DNA from 2 places in the Streptomyces sp. NPDC046465 genome. Region 2 is predicted to be linked to the other one. Evidence: riboswitches for the same ligand, from Rfam matches in the RefSeq annotation. Region 2 holds a riboswitch; the other holds the start of a gene.
The links. A riboswitch is a leader RNA that binds a small molecule or an ion and turns the genes downstream of it on or off. The one in region 2 is predicted to bind S-adenosylmethionine.

Region 1 (7,054 bases), on a different contig from region 2:
CTTGGCGACGAGGTTCATGCCGTCGCGGATGGGGTTGACCAGGGCCACGTCCGCCATCCGGTAGGCGGCGAGGGAGCGCGCGAAGTCGTCCTTGACGTGCAGTACGACGGGGGTCCAGCCGGGCGTGCCGTAGCGGGAGTTGATGTCGGCGGCGACCCGGGAGACCTCGTCCGTGTAGTCGCGGTAGACCGCCAGGTCCTGCCGCGACGGGTAGGCGAAGGCGACGTGCACGACGCGCTCGTGCCACTCGGGGCGGGTGTCGAGGAGCTCGCGGTAGGCCAGCATGCCCCGCACGATGTTCTTGGAGAGCTCGGTGCGGTCCACCCGGACGATCAGCTTGCGGGCCTCCCCGTCCTGCTCGCCCGCCTGCTCCCGCAGCGCCCGCATCCGCTCCTCGACGTCGTCCCGCCGCGACCGCTCCCGCAGGAAGTCCGCGTCGGCGCCGAGCCCGTGCACCCCGATCCGGGTGCCCGTGGTCCCGCCGACGATCTGTACGCAGCACTCCGTGAACGCGTCCGCCCACCGCCCGGTCAGGAAGGCGAGCCGGTCGGCGCCGAGCATCCCGCGCAGCAACTGCTCCGCGATGTCGTCCGGCAGCATCCTGAAGTAGTCGGCGGGCGCCCAGGGAGTGTGCGAGAAGTGGCCGATGCGCACGTCCTCGCGCAGCTCGCGGAGCATGCCGGGCACCAGCGCCAGGTGGTAGTCCTGTACGAGGACCGCCGCGCCCGGCGCCGCCTCCGCGGCCAGTGCCTCGGCGAAGGCGCGGTTGTACGTCTCGTACGCCGCCCACTGCGCACGGAACTCCGGTCCGAAAACCGGCTCGAGCGGGGTCTGGTAGAGCATGTGGTGGACGAACCACAGCACCGAGTTCGCGATGCCGTTGTACGCGGCCGCGTGCACGTCCGCGTCGATGTCCAGCATCCGGACGCCGTCCTCGCCGACGCCGCGCCGCACCGCCTCGCGGTCGCCGTCGCCGAGCGCCGCGCACACCCACAGGGCGTCCGCCTCGTCGCCGATGGCGCTGAGCCCGGACACCAGGCCGCCGCCGCCGCGCTTGGCGGACAGCTCCCCGTCCTCTCCCACCGTGTACGAGACGGGGCCGCGGTTGGAGGCGACCAGTACCTGCGCTGCTGACGATTCGTACTCGGAGACCATGTGGCAGAACGTAGCCCGTCCCGGGGACGGGCAAACGTACGGCCGGTGGTCAGTCCCGACGCCTGCGCCCCGCGGCGATCAGCAGCACGCCCAGGACGCACAGTGCGACCGCGATCCCGCCGTACAACAGGGCCCGGGAGTCCCCGGTCGTGGCGAGCTCACCGGCCGGGCGCCCGTGCGGCTGTCCGGGCTGCGGCGGGGCGGGGGGCGGGGCGGGGGCGGTCGCCGTGAGGTGCTTGACGACCGGCGCGGGGGCGGCTGCCGCGGTCGCCGGTGGCGCGCTGACGGCGAGCGCGCCCACCGCGACCGCGGCGGAGGCGATCCCCACCGCGCTCCGTCCGACTCTGTCCCACAACGCAGCTCTGGCCCACGCAGCTCTGGCCCACGCAGCTCTATCCCACACAGATCTATCCCACATAAGACGGAAATGTAGGCAAAGCACATCATCGGCGGAGGTTACGCCACGCGACGATGCGCATACTCGGCGATATCCGTCATCGGCGGACGCTCCTCCGTGTCGACCGCGTACGTCCGCGGCACGAACCCGTGCTCGCCCCGCTCGAACTGCGTCAGTTCGGGCCGCAGCAGATGGCCGCGGGCGAGCCGCAGCTGCGCCGTCCGGTATATCGCCGCCGCCATCCGCCCGAGCGCCTGCCCGTCCTGGTGCCGGTGCCTGCGCACCCCGACATCGACCTGCGCGAGCGCGTCAAGACCCACGGTGTGCAGCGCGTCGACGAGCAGCCCCAGCTCCACGCCGTATCCGACGGGAAACGGCAGCCGCTCGAGGAGCGACCTGCGCGCCGCGTACTCGCCGCCCAGCGGCTGGACGAACCCCGCGAGGCGCGGCCAGTGCATGTTCAGGAGCGGGCGCGCCATCAGCTCGGTCACCCGGCCGCCCTGACCCGCCGCGGCGCCGAGCGGCCGGTCGTACATGGCCTTCACGAAGGCCACGTCCGGGTCGGTGAGCAGCGGTCCCACGATGCCCGAGACGAAGTCCGCGGAGAACTCCCGAAGGTCCGCGTCGACGAAGGCCACGACGTCCCCGCCGGTCACGAGCAGTGACCGCCACAGGACCTCGCCCTTGCCGGGCACCGGTGAGATGCGCGGCAGGATCTCGTCCCGGTGGACGACCTTGGCGCCCGCCGCCGACGCGACCTCGGCCGTACGGTCCGTGGAGCCTGAGTCGATCACCACGAGCTCGTCGACCAGCGGAATCTTCTCCATCAGAGCGCGGCGGATCTCGGCGACGATCTCGCCGACCGTCCCCTCCTCGTCGAGCGCGGGCAGTACGACGCTCACCGAGGTTCCTGACGCGCGTTTGGCGGCGACCAGGAGGTCCAGCGGGCGGTCGGCGACGGACCAGGAACGCCTGCTCAGCCAGTGCTCGACCTCTTCCAGCACGGTCGCGGTCCTCCCATATGTGATCCATCTCGCGGTTCGGACGACTATCTCAAGGGTCCGGGGCTTCGGTTACAGTCTTGAACAACGCCGGTGACCATCGCATGTCGGGGGTCCCGGGCGTCACACAATCGAATACCGCTCATCCAGAGGGGCAGAGGGATACGGCCCGTTGAAGCCCCGGCAACCACCCAGCCGCGCGTCGCAAGACGCAAGTGTCACCGTGTGCGCGATCAGCGCCGCGAGGCTCCCGGCTCGGGAAGGTGCCAATTCCGTCTCGCGGCGAGATGCGTCGCGAGGAAGATGAGGAGAAAGGGCCTCGCCTCCATGGCTGTGCAGACTGTCGCCACCGAAAACACCACCTCTTCCGTAGACCTCGGCCCCGCATCGGGTCTCTCCTGCCGAGAGTGCGGCACGAAGTTCCCGCTCGGTCCGATCTTCGCGTGCGTCGAGTGTTTCGGCCCCCTCGAAGTCGCGTACGACCTGCCGCTGGGCGACCCGGAATCTCTGCGCAAGCAGATCGAGGCCGGTCCCGCCAACATCTGGCGTTATGCCCCGCTCCTGCCCGTCCCCGCCGACGTCGCCGAGAAGCCGAACCTGAACCCCGGCTGGACCAAGCTGGTCAAGGCCGACAACCTCGCGCGTGAACTGGGCGTCGACCAGGGCAAGTTGTTCGTCAAGGACGACTCGGGCAACCCCACGCACTCCTTCAAGGACCGGGTCGTCGCGCAGGCGCTCGAAGCCGCGCGTGCCTTCGGCTTCACCACCCTCTCCTGCTCCTCCACCGGCAACCTGGCGGGCGCCGTCGGCGCCGCCGCGGCCCGCGCCGGTTTCCGCTCCTGCGTGTTCATCCCGCACGACCTGGAGCAGGGCAAGGTCGTCATGGCCGCGGTGTACGGCGGCGAGCTCGTCGGCATCGAGGGCAACTACGACGACGTGAACCGCTTCTGCTCCGAGCTCATCGGCGACCCGCTGGGCGAGGGCTGGGGCTTCGTCAACGTCAACCTGCGGCCCTACTACGGCGAGGGCTCCAAGACCCTCGCGTACGAGATCTGCGAGCAGCTCGGCTGGGAGCTGCCCGACCAGCTGGTCATCCCGATCGCCTCGGGCTCGCAGCTCACGAAGATCGACAAGGGTCTGAAGGAGCTCATCGCGCTGGGCCTCGTCGAGGACAAGCCGTACAAGATCTTCGGCGCCCAGGCCGAGGGCTGTTCCCCGGTGTCGACCGCCTTCAAGGCAGGTCACGACGTGGTCCGCCCCCAGAAGCCGAACACCATCGCCAAGTCCCTCGCCATCGGCAACCCCGCCGACGGGCCGTACGTCCTGGACATCGCGCGCCGCACGGGTGGCGCCGTGGAGGACGTGAACGACGAACAGGTCGTCGAGGCGATCGAGCTGCTCGCTCGGACCGAGGGGATCTTCGCGGAGACCGCGGGCGGTGTGACGGTGGGCGTCACGCGGAAGCTGGTCGACGCCGGGCTCATCGACCCGGCCCTCACCACGGTGGTGTTGAACACCGGGGACGGGCTCAAGACGCTCGACGCGGTTGCCGAGAGGTCTCAGGCGACGGCGACGATCAAGCCGAGCCTCGACGCGTTTCGCTCCGCGGGTCTCGCCGGTTAAGTCGCCGTTGGGCCCGTCGCTCGCCGCCGACTGCGGGTCGTGGTCCGTCCTCGCGCAGTTCCCCGCGCCCCTTTCAGGGCGCCTCCCCTCCGCCCCCGTACCCCTGAGGTGAACCCATGAGTGTCAACGTCCGGATTCCCACCATTCTCCGCACCTACACCGGCGGCAAGGCCGAGGTCGCCGCCGAGGGGGCGAACCTCGGTGAGGTCATCGCCGATCTGGAGAAGAACCACACGGGCATCGCGGCCCGCGTCCTGGACGACCAGGGCAAGCTGCGCCGTTTCGTGAACGTGTACGTCAACGACGACGACGTCCGCTTCGAACAGGGCCTGGAGACGGCCACCCCGGACGGCGCGGGCGTCTCGATCATTCCGGCCGTCGCCGGCGGCTGATCCTTTTCCGCAAGAACCCTGCTTAAACCGAATTGCCCTCTCCGGTCGAGAAACGGAGGGGGCAATTCTGCATGGTTGAGCGCGGTACAGTTGGGAAGAGTGCTTCGCCGTTAATGCCGAGCGCATATACGAAGTCGGCCTGGAGCCGACAAGAAGTAGCCAAAGAGCGCTGCCCATTTGAACCTTATGTGGCTTTTGCCTGGCCCTTCTTGCCCTGAATCGTGGCGAATTCTCCGCATATTACCGATCGGGCGTGCCCAGAATTCTCGTCCGATTGACCTGTTGCAGACGGCAGTTGGACAGATACATTCAGCGGCGGTCGACGCGTTCCGGCGCACACCCCCAGCAGTGGGGGGTGAGGTCTGACCCGGGTCCGCGAAGTGCGGTCCTGTGCAAGGGCCAGTAATAGGGGAGTTAGGCATGGCTCAGGGCACCGTCAAGTGGTTCAACGCGGAGAAGGGGTACGGCTTCATCGCGGTCGACGGTGGTGCGGATGTTTTCGTCCACTACAGCGCGATCCAGATGGACGGGTACCGCACCCTTGAAGAAGGTCAGCGAGTCGAATTCGAGATCTCGCAGGGCCAGAAGGGTCCGCAGGCGGACATGGTCAAGCTCGCCGTCTAGCTCGGCGCGACCGACCACCGAAGCAAGCATCGCGAGGGGCTCGTATCCCAGCCGGGGTACGGGCCCCTCGTGTGCGTGGGGTACGCGGGGGCGCGCGCCCGGAAGCTGTCCGGGATCCAGAGAGGCGCTTGCACTCGCAGGGGTCGAGTGCTAATCATTGGGCTTAGCACTCTCCGAGTGAGAGTGACAGAACTTGGATCGGGTCGGTGAGGCCCGCAGGCCGGGTGGGGCAAGGAACCACAAGGGCTGCAGGCCGTCCGTCGCGGGCGCCGGCACGATCTGTTTGCTTGCGTTTCCTTCCCCAAGCTCTTAACGAGCTGGGGGAGACCCCATTCGTCCGGGAGGACCACTTCACATGGCCAAGATCATCGCGTTCGACGAGGAGGCACGGCGCGGCCTCGAGCGCGGCATGAACCAGCTCGCCGACGCCGTCAAGGTGACCCTGGGCCCCAAGGGTCGCAACGTCGTCCTCGAGAAGAAGTGGGGTGCCCCCACGATCACCAACGATGGTGTGTCCATCGCCAAGGAGATCGAGCTCGAGGACCCGTACGAGAAGATCGGCGCCGAGCTGGTCAAGGAGGTCGCGAAGAAGACGGACGACGTCGCCGGTGACGGCACGACGACCGCGACCGTCCTGGCCCAGGCGCTGGTCCGCGAGGGCCTGCGCAACGTGGCCGCCGGTGCCAACCCGATGGCCCTCAAGCGCGGCATCGAGAAGGCCGTCGAGGCCGTCTCGGGCGCCCTGCTCGAGCAGGCCAAGGACGTGGAGACCAAGGAGCAGATCGCTTCGACGGCCTCCATCTCCGCCGCCGACACCCAGATCGGCGAGCTCATCGCCGAGGCGATGGACAAGGTCGGCAAGGAAGGCGTCATCACCGTCGAGGAGTCGCAGACCTTCGGGCTCGAGCTTGAGCTCACCGAGGGCATGCGCTTCGACAAGGGCTACATCTCGGCGTACTTCGCGACCGACATGGAGCGTATGGAGGCGTCACTCGACGACCCGTACATCCTGATCGTCAACTCGAAGATCTCGAACGTGAAGGACCTCCTTCCGCTCCTCGAGAAGGTCATGCAGTCCGGCAAGCCGCTGCTGATCATCGCCGAGGACGTCGAGGGCGAGGCCCTGTCGACCCTGGTCGTCAACAAGATCCGTGGCACCTTCAAGTCCGTCGCCGTCAAGGCCCCGGGCTTCGGTGACCGCCGCAAGGCCATGCTCGGCGACATCGCCATCCTCACCGGTGGCACCGTCATCTCCGAGGAGGTCGGCCTCAAGCTGGAGAACGCCGGTCTCGACCTGCTCGGCCGCGCCCGCAAGGTCGTCATCACCAAGGACGAGACGACCATCGTCGACGGCTCCGGTGAGAGCGACCAGGTCCAGGGTCGCGTCAACCAGATCCGCGCCGAGATCGAGAACTCGGACAGCGACTACGACCGCGAGAAGCTGCAGGAGCGCCTGGCGAAGCTCGCCGGCGGTGTTGCGGTCATCAAGGCCGGTGCCGCGACCGAGGTCGAGCTCAAGGAGCGCAAGCACCGCATCGAGGACGCCGTTCGCAACGCGAAGGCTGCCGTCGAAGAGGGCATCGTCGCCGGTGGTGGCGTGGCCCTCCTCCAGGCCGCCTCGGTCTTCGAGAAGCTCGACCTGCAGGGTGACGAGGCGACCGGCGCCAACGCCGTGAAGCTCGCCCTGGAGGCCCCGCTCAAGCAGATCGCCGTCAACGGTGGTCTCGAGGGTGGCGTCGTCGTCGAGAAGGTGCGCAACCTGACCGTCGGCCACGGCCTGAACGCCGCGACCGGTGAGTACGTCGACATGATCGCCGAGGGCATCCTCGACCCGGCGAAGGTCACGCGCTCTGCCCTGCAGA
Region 2 (7,054 bases):
CGCCGCCCTCGGCCCGTTCACCGCCCTGTTCGTGCACGGCAGCTGGCTTCATCTGCTGGGGAACATGCTGTTCTTGTACGTGTTCGGGGTCATGGTCGAGGAACGCATGGGCCACCTCCAGTACGCCTTCTTCTACCTCAGCTGCGGATATCTCGCCCTGCTCGCCTACGCGGCCGCGCACGCGGGCTCCGACCAGACGCTCGTGGGAGCGTCGGGGGCGATCTCCGCCGTCCTCGGCGCTTGCCTCTATCTCTTCCCACGGGCGCGCGTCACCAGCCTTTTCCCGTTCCTCTTCTTCCTGCCGCTGCGCTTTCCCGCGTGGGTGGTGCTGCCGTTCTGGGTGGCGCTGCAGTGGCTGGCGGCGGGGCAGGGCGGAAACGGTACGGGAGTCGCCTATCTGGCCCATCTGGTGGGCTTCTCGCTCGGCTTCCTGTACGCGTGGGGGTGGCGTGTGCGGAGGACTAGAGTGCACGTGAAAGGCAGCGCACCGGCCACCGAGGGAGACAGCCAGCCGTGATCACCGCGATCGTGCTCATCAAGACCAGCGTGGACCGGATCCCGGAGATCGCCGAGTCGATCGCCGCGCTGGACTCCGTCAGTGAGGTCTTCTCCGTGACCGGTACGTACGACCTGATCGCGATGGTGCGGGTGCCGCGCCACGACGACCTCGCGGACGTCATCCCGGGCCGGATCAGCAAGATCCCCGGCGTCGAGGGCACCGACACGCACGTGGCGTTCCGTACGTACTCACAGCACGACCTGGAAGCGGCCTTCGCGATCGGCCTCGACTCCTAGGGCCTTCCGGCCTGATCAGGCCGGATCAGGCCGCATCAGGCCGGATCAGGCCGCATCAGGCCGGATCAGACGGCGGCACCGGTGTCCGGCACGCAACGCCCGTCCTCGGTGCGGTAGTTCCACCGGGCGCCGTCCGCCACCAGCTCCTTGACGGCGCGCACGAAACGCTCGACGTGCTCGTCGGGGGTGCCCGCGCCGAAGCTCACCCGGATGGCGTTCAGCGACTTCTCGCCGGGCGCGGCCTCGGGGGCGCCGCACTCGCCGGGCTCGTCCGGCTCGCTGCCGAGCAGGGTGCGCACCAGCGGGTGGGCGCAGAACAGGCCGTCCCGTACGCCGATCCCGTACTCGGCGGAGAGCGCGGCGGCGAAGTGCGAGCTGTTCCAGCCGTCCACGACGAAGGAGATGACGCCCACGCGCGGCGCGTCGTCCCCGAAGAGCGAGAGCACGCGCACGGCGGGCACCTCGGCGAGGCCCTCGCGCACCTTGCTGATCAGGTACTGCTCCCGGGCGACGAGCTCGTCGAAGCCCGCGTCGGTGAGCGCCTTGCAGGCGGAGGCGATGGAGTAGACGCCGATGACGTTCGGGGAACCGGCCTCGTGCCGGGCCGCGGAGTCGTGCCACTCCACGTCCACACCACCGTCGGCGCGTCGCGCCACCTTCCGCGAGGCGCCGCCACCGGCGAGGTACGGCTCGGCGGCGCGCAGCCAGTCGGAGCGGCCCGCGAGGACGCCCGAGCCGAAGGGCGCGTACAGCTTGTGCCCGGAGAAGGCGACCCAGTCCACGTCCAACTCACCGATGGAGACGGGGTGGTGGGGCGCGAGCTGGGCGGCGTCGAGGACGATGCGGGCGCCGTGCGCGTGCGCGGCGGCGGCCAGTTCACGCACCGGCCAGAGCTCGCCGGTGACGTTGGAGGCGCCGGTCACGCAGACGAGGGCGGGGCCGTAGGGATCGCGGTCGGCGAGTGCGCGCTCCAGGGTGTGCACGGCCTCGTCGGGGGTGCGCGGCGCGTTGAGGTAGGTGACGCGGGCGTCCCGCCACGGAAGGAGCGAGGCGTGGTGCTCGGTCTCGAAGACGAAGACCTGGCAGTCGGCGGGCAGGGCGGCGGCGAGCAGGTTCAGGGAGTCGGTGGTGGAGCGGGTGAAGACGACCTGGTCGTCCTCGCGGCAGCCGAGGAACTCGGCGACGGTCTTGCGGGAGTTCTCGAAGAGGTCCGTGGAGAGCTGCGAGAGGTAGCCGGCCCCGCGGTGCACGCTGCCGTAGTACGGGGCGTACGCGGCCACGTCGTCCCACACCCGCTGCAGCGCGGGCGCGCTCGCCGCGTAGTCAAGGGCCGCGTACGTCACCTCGCCGCCGGTGACCAGCGGAACGGTGACGTCCCTGCCGAGGACGGCCAGCGGGGCGCAGACGGACGGGTCGGCGGCAACAGCGGAAACAGACATGGCGAACTCCCGTAAGAGACAAGTGAGTTCACTGCGAGGGCGCGTACGGCAGAGGGGTACGGCGAGGCAGTGATGAAGAGAAAAAGGGTGCGCGGAAAGGGGCCGAAGGCCCTAGCACATTCGCTTGCTCACGAGACTGCTCCCTTGAGGACCAGGACCCCAGGGGCGGACATTCACCGATGTCCAGGGGTCCGCGCTTGCCATACGCCTCGCTGCGTACGGCCTGGTCTTCACCCGGGGCACCCCGCCACGGACGGAGGGTTGCCGGACAGCGGGCCGGGGCCGTAGTCGCTGTCACTCATGACCTGTGCAGCATCCTGCCACACGATCTTCGACGCGCAAGGCGCAGTCCAGAATCCGGACTGCGCCTTACGTCACATGGGGGGGCTGCCGCCCGCGGCGGGCTCAGCGGTTGCTGGCCGCCACCCAGCGCTCCAGGGCCCGCTTCGCGGCGCCCGAGTCGATCGCCTGCGCCGCCCTCGCCATCCCGGCCCGGATCTGCTCCACGAGCGGCTCACCGGTCGGCGAGAGGGCGACCAAGGCCGCCGCGGAGTTCAGCAGCACCGCGTCCCGCACCGGGCCGCTCTCGCCGTCGAGCAGCCGCAGGGCCACCTCCGCGTTGTACGAGGCGTCGGCGCCCCGCAGCGCCTCGACCGGCACCAGGCCGATGCCGACCTCGCGGGGGTCGAAGGCCTCCTCGCGCACGGCGCCGTCCCGCACCACCCAGACCCGGGAGGTCGCGGTGGTCGTCAGCTCGTCGAGCCCGTCGTCCCCGCGGAAGACGAGGGACGAGTGCCCGCGCTCGGCGAACACCCCGGCCACGATGGGCGCCATCCGCGGGTCGGCGACCCCGACCGCCTGGGCCCGCACCTTGGCCGGGTTGGTGAGCGGACCGAGGAGGTTGAAGACGGTCCTGATCCCCAGCTGGCTGCGCGCGGCGCCCGCGTGCCGCAGCGCGGGGTGGAACTTCACGGCGAAGCAGAACGTGATGCCCGCCTCTTCGGCGACCTCGACGACCCGCCGGGGCGTGAGGTCCAGGTTGACGCCGAGCTTCTCCAGGACGTCGGAGGCGCCGGACGCGCTGGAGGCGGCGCGGTTGCCGTGCTTGACGACCTTCGCGCCCGCTCCCGCGACGACGATCGCGGACATGGTGGAGATGTTGACGGTCTTGGCCCCGTCGCCGCCCGTGCCGACGATGTCGACGCTCGGGCCCGGCACGTCGATGACGTTGGCGTGCGCGTACATGGCGCGTACCAGGCCGGAGATCTCCTCGACCGTCTCACCCTTGGCCCGCAGCGCGATCACGAAGCCCGCGATCTGCGCGTCGGTGGCCTCGCCCCGCATGATGCGGTCCATGGCCCACGCCGTGTCGTCGGCGCTCTGGTCCCGCCCGTCGAGCAGGCCGTTCAGCACGTCGGGCCAGGAACGGGCCGCCGCGGTGTCGCCTCCTGCGGGGGTCACAGCGCTCATAGCCGCTCCTGGTGTTTTCGTCTGCGTATGGATGTATAGGGAGGGAACACCCCGACTGCTCGGGGTGGGACCACCCTATCCAGCCTCCGGGACGGCAAAGAGCCCCATCCATGCAATGGACGGGGCTCTTGCCGTGGCGACCGTGGAGCGGTCGGAGCTTCGGAGCTCGGGTTGATCAGTGGTGGCCGTGGCCGCTCGTGATCTCCTTGTACTCGTCGGCGGTGGGCTTGGGGATCTGGTTGTTCTCCCCGTAGTAGCCCTTGGAGAGCTTCGCCCGGAGCTTCTGCGAGCCCGACAGCTTGCGCTCGACACCGTTCTCGTCGACCGACGGGCCGATCTCGACCGGCTGGTACTGCTCGTGCGCCGTGAGGGTGTGCAGCTGGTCCTGGCTGAGCGGCTCGTGGACCTCGATGAACTCACCGTGCGGCAGCCGCTTGATGATGCCCGACTCGCGGCCGTGCAGCACCTTGTCCTTGTCGCGCCGCTGCAGACCCAGGCAGATCCGCTTGGTGACGATGAAGGCGATGACAGGACCGGCGAAGAAGCCGATCCGGACGAACCAGGTGATCGCGTTCAGCGACAGGTGGAAGTGCGTCGCCCACAGGTCGTTGCCGCCACCGACGAGCATGACCATGTACGCGGTCAGCCACGCGACACCGAAGGCCGTACGGGTCGGGGCGTTGCGCGGGCGGTCCAGGATGTGGTGCTCGCGCTTGTCGCCGGTGACCCAGGACTCGATGAACGGGTAGACCGCGATGGCCACGAGGACCAGCGGGAAGACCACGACCAGCGGGATGAACACGCCCAGGGCGAGCGTGTGGCCCCAGAGGTTGATCTCCCAGCCCGGCATCACACGGATCAGACCCTCGGCGAAGCCCATGTACCAGTCGGGCTGGGCGCCGGTGGACACCTGGTCCGGGCGGTACGGGCCGATGGCCCAGATCGGGTTGATCGAGGCGATCGCCGCGATGACCGCGATGACACCGAAGACCAGGAAGAAGAAGCCTCCGGCCTTGGCCATGTAGACCGGCAGGAGCGGCATGCCCACGACGTTCTTGTTGGACTTGCCGGCACCCGCGTACTGCGTGTGCTTGTGGTAGAAGACCAGGATCAGGTGCGCCACCACGAGGCCGAGCATGATGCCCGGCAGCAGCAGGATGTGCACCGAGTAGAACCGGGCCACGAAGTCGCCGCCGGGGAACTCCCCGCCGAACAGGAACATCGACAGGTACGTGCCGACGATCGGCACTCCCAGGATGGCGCCCTGCATGAAGCGGACACCGGTACCGGAGAGCAGGTCGTCCGGGAGCGAGTAACCGGTGAAACCGGTGAACATGCCGAGGACGAACAGCAGGAAGCCGAACAGCCAGTTGACCTCACGGGGCTTGCGGAACGCACCCGTGAAGAACACGCGCATCATGTGCACGAACATGCCGGAGAGGAAGATCAGCGCCGCCCAGTGGTGGATCTGCCGGATCAGCAGACCACCGCGCACATCGAAGGAGATGTGCATGGTCGAGTTGAACGCCTCCGACATCAGCTGTCCCTGCAACGGGATGTAGCTGCCGGAGTACTCCACCTCGTTCATCGACGGGTGGAAGAACAGCGTCAGGTACACACCCGTGAGGATGATGATGATGAAGCTGTAGAGGCAGATCTCACCGAGCATGAAGGACCAGTGGTCCGGGAAGATCTTGCGCATGTTGGCCTTGGCCAGGGAGTAGATCCCAAGGCGGCCGTCGGCCCAGTCCGCGACCCGCTCACCGGCGGGTGCTTGCTGCCGCTTGTCGTTCGAGGAAGTGGTGGTGGTGCTCATCCGCGCTCCCAGAAGGCAGGACCGACGGGCTCATCGAAGTCGCCGAGCGCCTCGAGGTAGCCCTTTTCGTTCACGCCGATGCGCAGCTGCGGCAGGGCGTGACCAGCCGGGCCGAAGATCACTCGGGCACCGTCGGAGAGATCGAAGGTGGACTGGTGGCACGGGCAGAGGACGTGGTGCGTCTGCTGCTCGTACAGAGAGATCGGGCAGCCCACGTGGGTGCAGATCTTGGAGTAGGCCACGATGCCTTCGTGCGACCACTCCAGCTCGCGCTTGTCCTTGATGTTCTCCGGCTGGATGCGGACGATCATCAGGGCGGCCTTGGCGATCTGCGTCTGGAAGTCGTGGTCGTGCTCCGACATCCCCTCCGGCATCGCGAAGGTCAGCGAACCGACCTGCACGTCCGCCGGACGCAGCGGCTCGTGCGTATTCATGTTCACGAGCATCTTGCCCTTGCCCCACTTGGTGTGGCGGAGCTTGTCCTCGGGCAGCGGACCGAGGTCGCGCAGCAGGACGACGCCGGAGAGCGGGACCAGGGCCAGCGCGCCGAACATCGTGTTGCGGATCAGCTTGCGCCGACCGAAACCCGATTCCTCGGCGCCCTGCTTGAAGTCCGCCATGACCTTGGCGCGAACCTCGGGCTCGGCCGCGATCTCGTGCCGCTCGTCGGTCATCTCGACGTCGGACATCAGGGTGCGGGCCCAGTGGACCGCGCCCGCGCCGATGCAGAACAGCGCCACACCGAGGGTGAGACCCAGGGCGAAGTTGAGGCCGCTGAGGTGACCGATCGGGAAGACGTAGATGGTCTTGTCCGCCGGGATCGCCACGTACGAGGCGATGAAGCCCACGGTCGCGAGCATCGACAGCATGAACATGAACGCCACGGCACGCTCGGACCGCTTGGCGGCCCGCTCGTCGATGTCCTGGACGCGGTGCTCGTGGGGCGGCAGCCCCGGGTCGGCGAACGGGTTCTCTTCCGTCAGCGCCACCGAGCCGTGCTCGGTCTCCTGCTTGCTGGGCAGGTTCTCTTCTGGAATCTCTTGGCTACTCATGACTTCTTGGCCTTTGCGGTCCGAGCGGCGACCCACACGGCGACCGCGATCAGCGAACCGAGACCGAAGATCCAGCCGAAGAGGCCTTCACTGACCGGACCCAGACCGCCCAGCTTGAGACCGCCAGGGCTCTCGGTCTTCTCACCGTTGACCGCGTCGAGGTACGCGATGATGTCCTTCTTGTTCTTCTCCGGCATCGTGGTGTCGGGGAAGGACGGCATGTTCTGCGGGCCGGTCTGCATGGCCTCGTAGATGTGCTTCGGGGAGACACCCTCCAGCGAAGGCGCGAACTTGCCGTGCGTCAACGCGCCACCTTCACCGGTGAAGTTGTGGCACTGGGCGCAGTTGGTGCGGAACAGCTCGCCACCCTTGGCGATGTCCGCTCCGTCCGGGCTGTACTGCTTCTCGGTCGGAACCGAGGGACCGGCACCCAGCGACGAGATGTACGCCGCCAGCTGGTCGATCTGGGCCTGGTTGTAAAT

Region 1: linked by a shared signal. The riboswitch ahead of thrC (threonine synthase) and the one ahead of ABZ953_RS29940 (aminotransferase class V-fold PLP-dependent enzyme) in region 2 are both predicted to bind S-adenosylmethionine.

What each region holds. Positions count from the first base shown of each region.
Region 1 is NZ_JBEYZK010000007.1:175,681-182,734, reverse strand. It holds gene ABZ953_RS13210 (trehalose-6-phosphate synthase) at 1-1,155, opposite strand, end outside; gene ABZ953_RS13205 (hypothetical protein) at 1,205-1,483, opposite strand; gene ABZ953_RS13200 (glucosyl-3-phosphoglycerate synthase) at 1,612-2,556, opposite strand; SAM riboswitch class I at 2,693-2,863, shown strand; gene thrC (threonine synthase) at 2,881-4,176, shown strand; gene ABZ953_RS13190 (MoaD/ThiS family protein) at 4,293-4,568, shown strand; gene ABZ953_RS13185 (cold-shock protein) at 4,989-5,192, shown strand; gene groL (chaperonin GroEL) at 5,548-7,054, shown strand, end outside.
Region 2 is NZ_JBEYZK010000021.1:152,420-159,473, forward strand. It holds gene ABZ953_RS29930 (rhomboid family intramembrane serine protease) at 1-517, shown strand, start outside; gene ABZ953_RS29935 (Lrp/AsnC ligand binding domain-containing protein) at 514-795, shown strand; gene ABZ953_RS29940 (aminotransferase class V-fold PLP-dependent enzyme) at 861-2,234, opposite strand; SAM riboswitch class IV at 2,423-2,540, opposite strand; gene trpD (anthranilate phosphoribosyltransferase) at 2,640-3,704, opposite strand; gene ABZ953_RS29950 (cytochrome bc complex cytochrome b subunit) at 3,880-5,520, opposite strand; gene ABZ953_RS29955 (Rieske 2Fe-2S domain-containing protein) at 5,517-6,572, opposite strand; gene ABZ953_RS29960 (cytochrome c) at 6,569-7,054, opposite strand, start outside.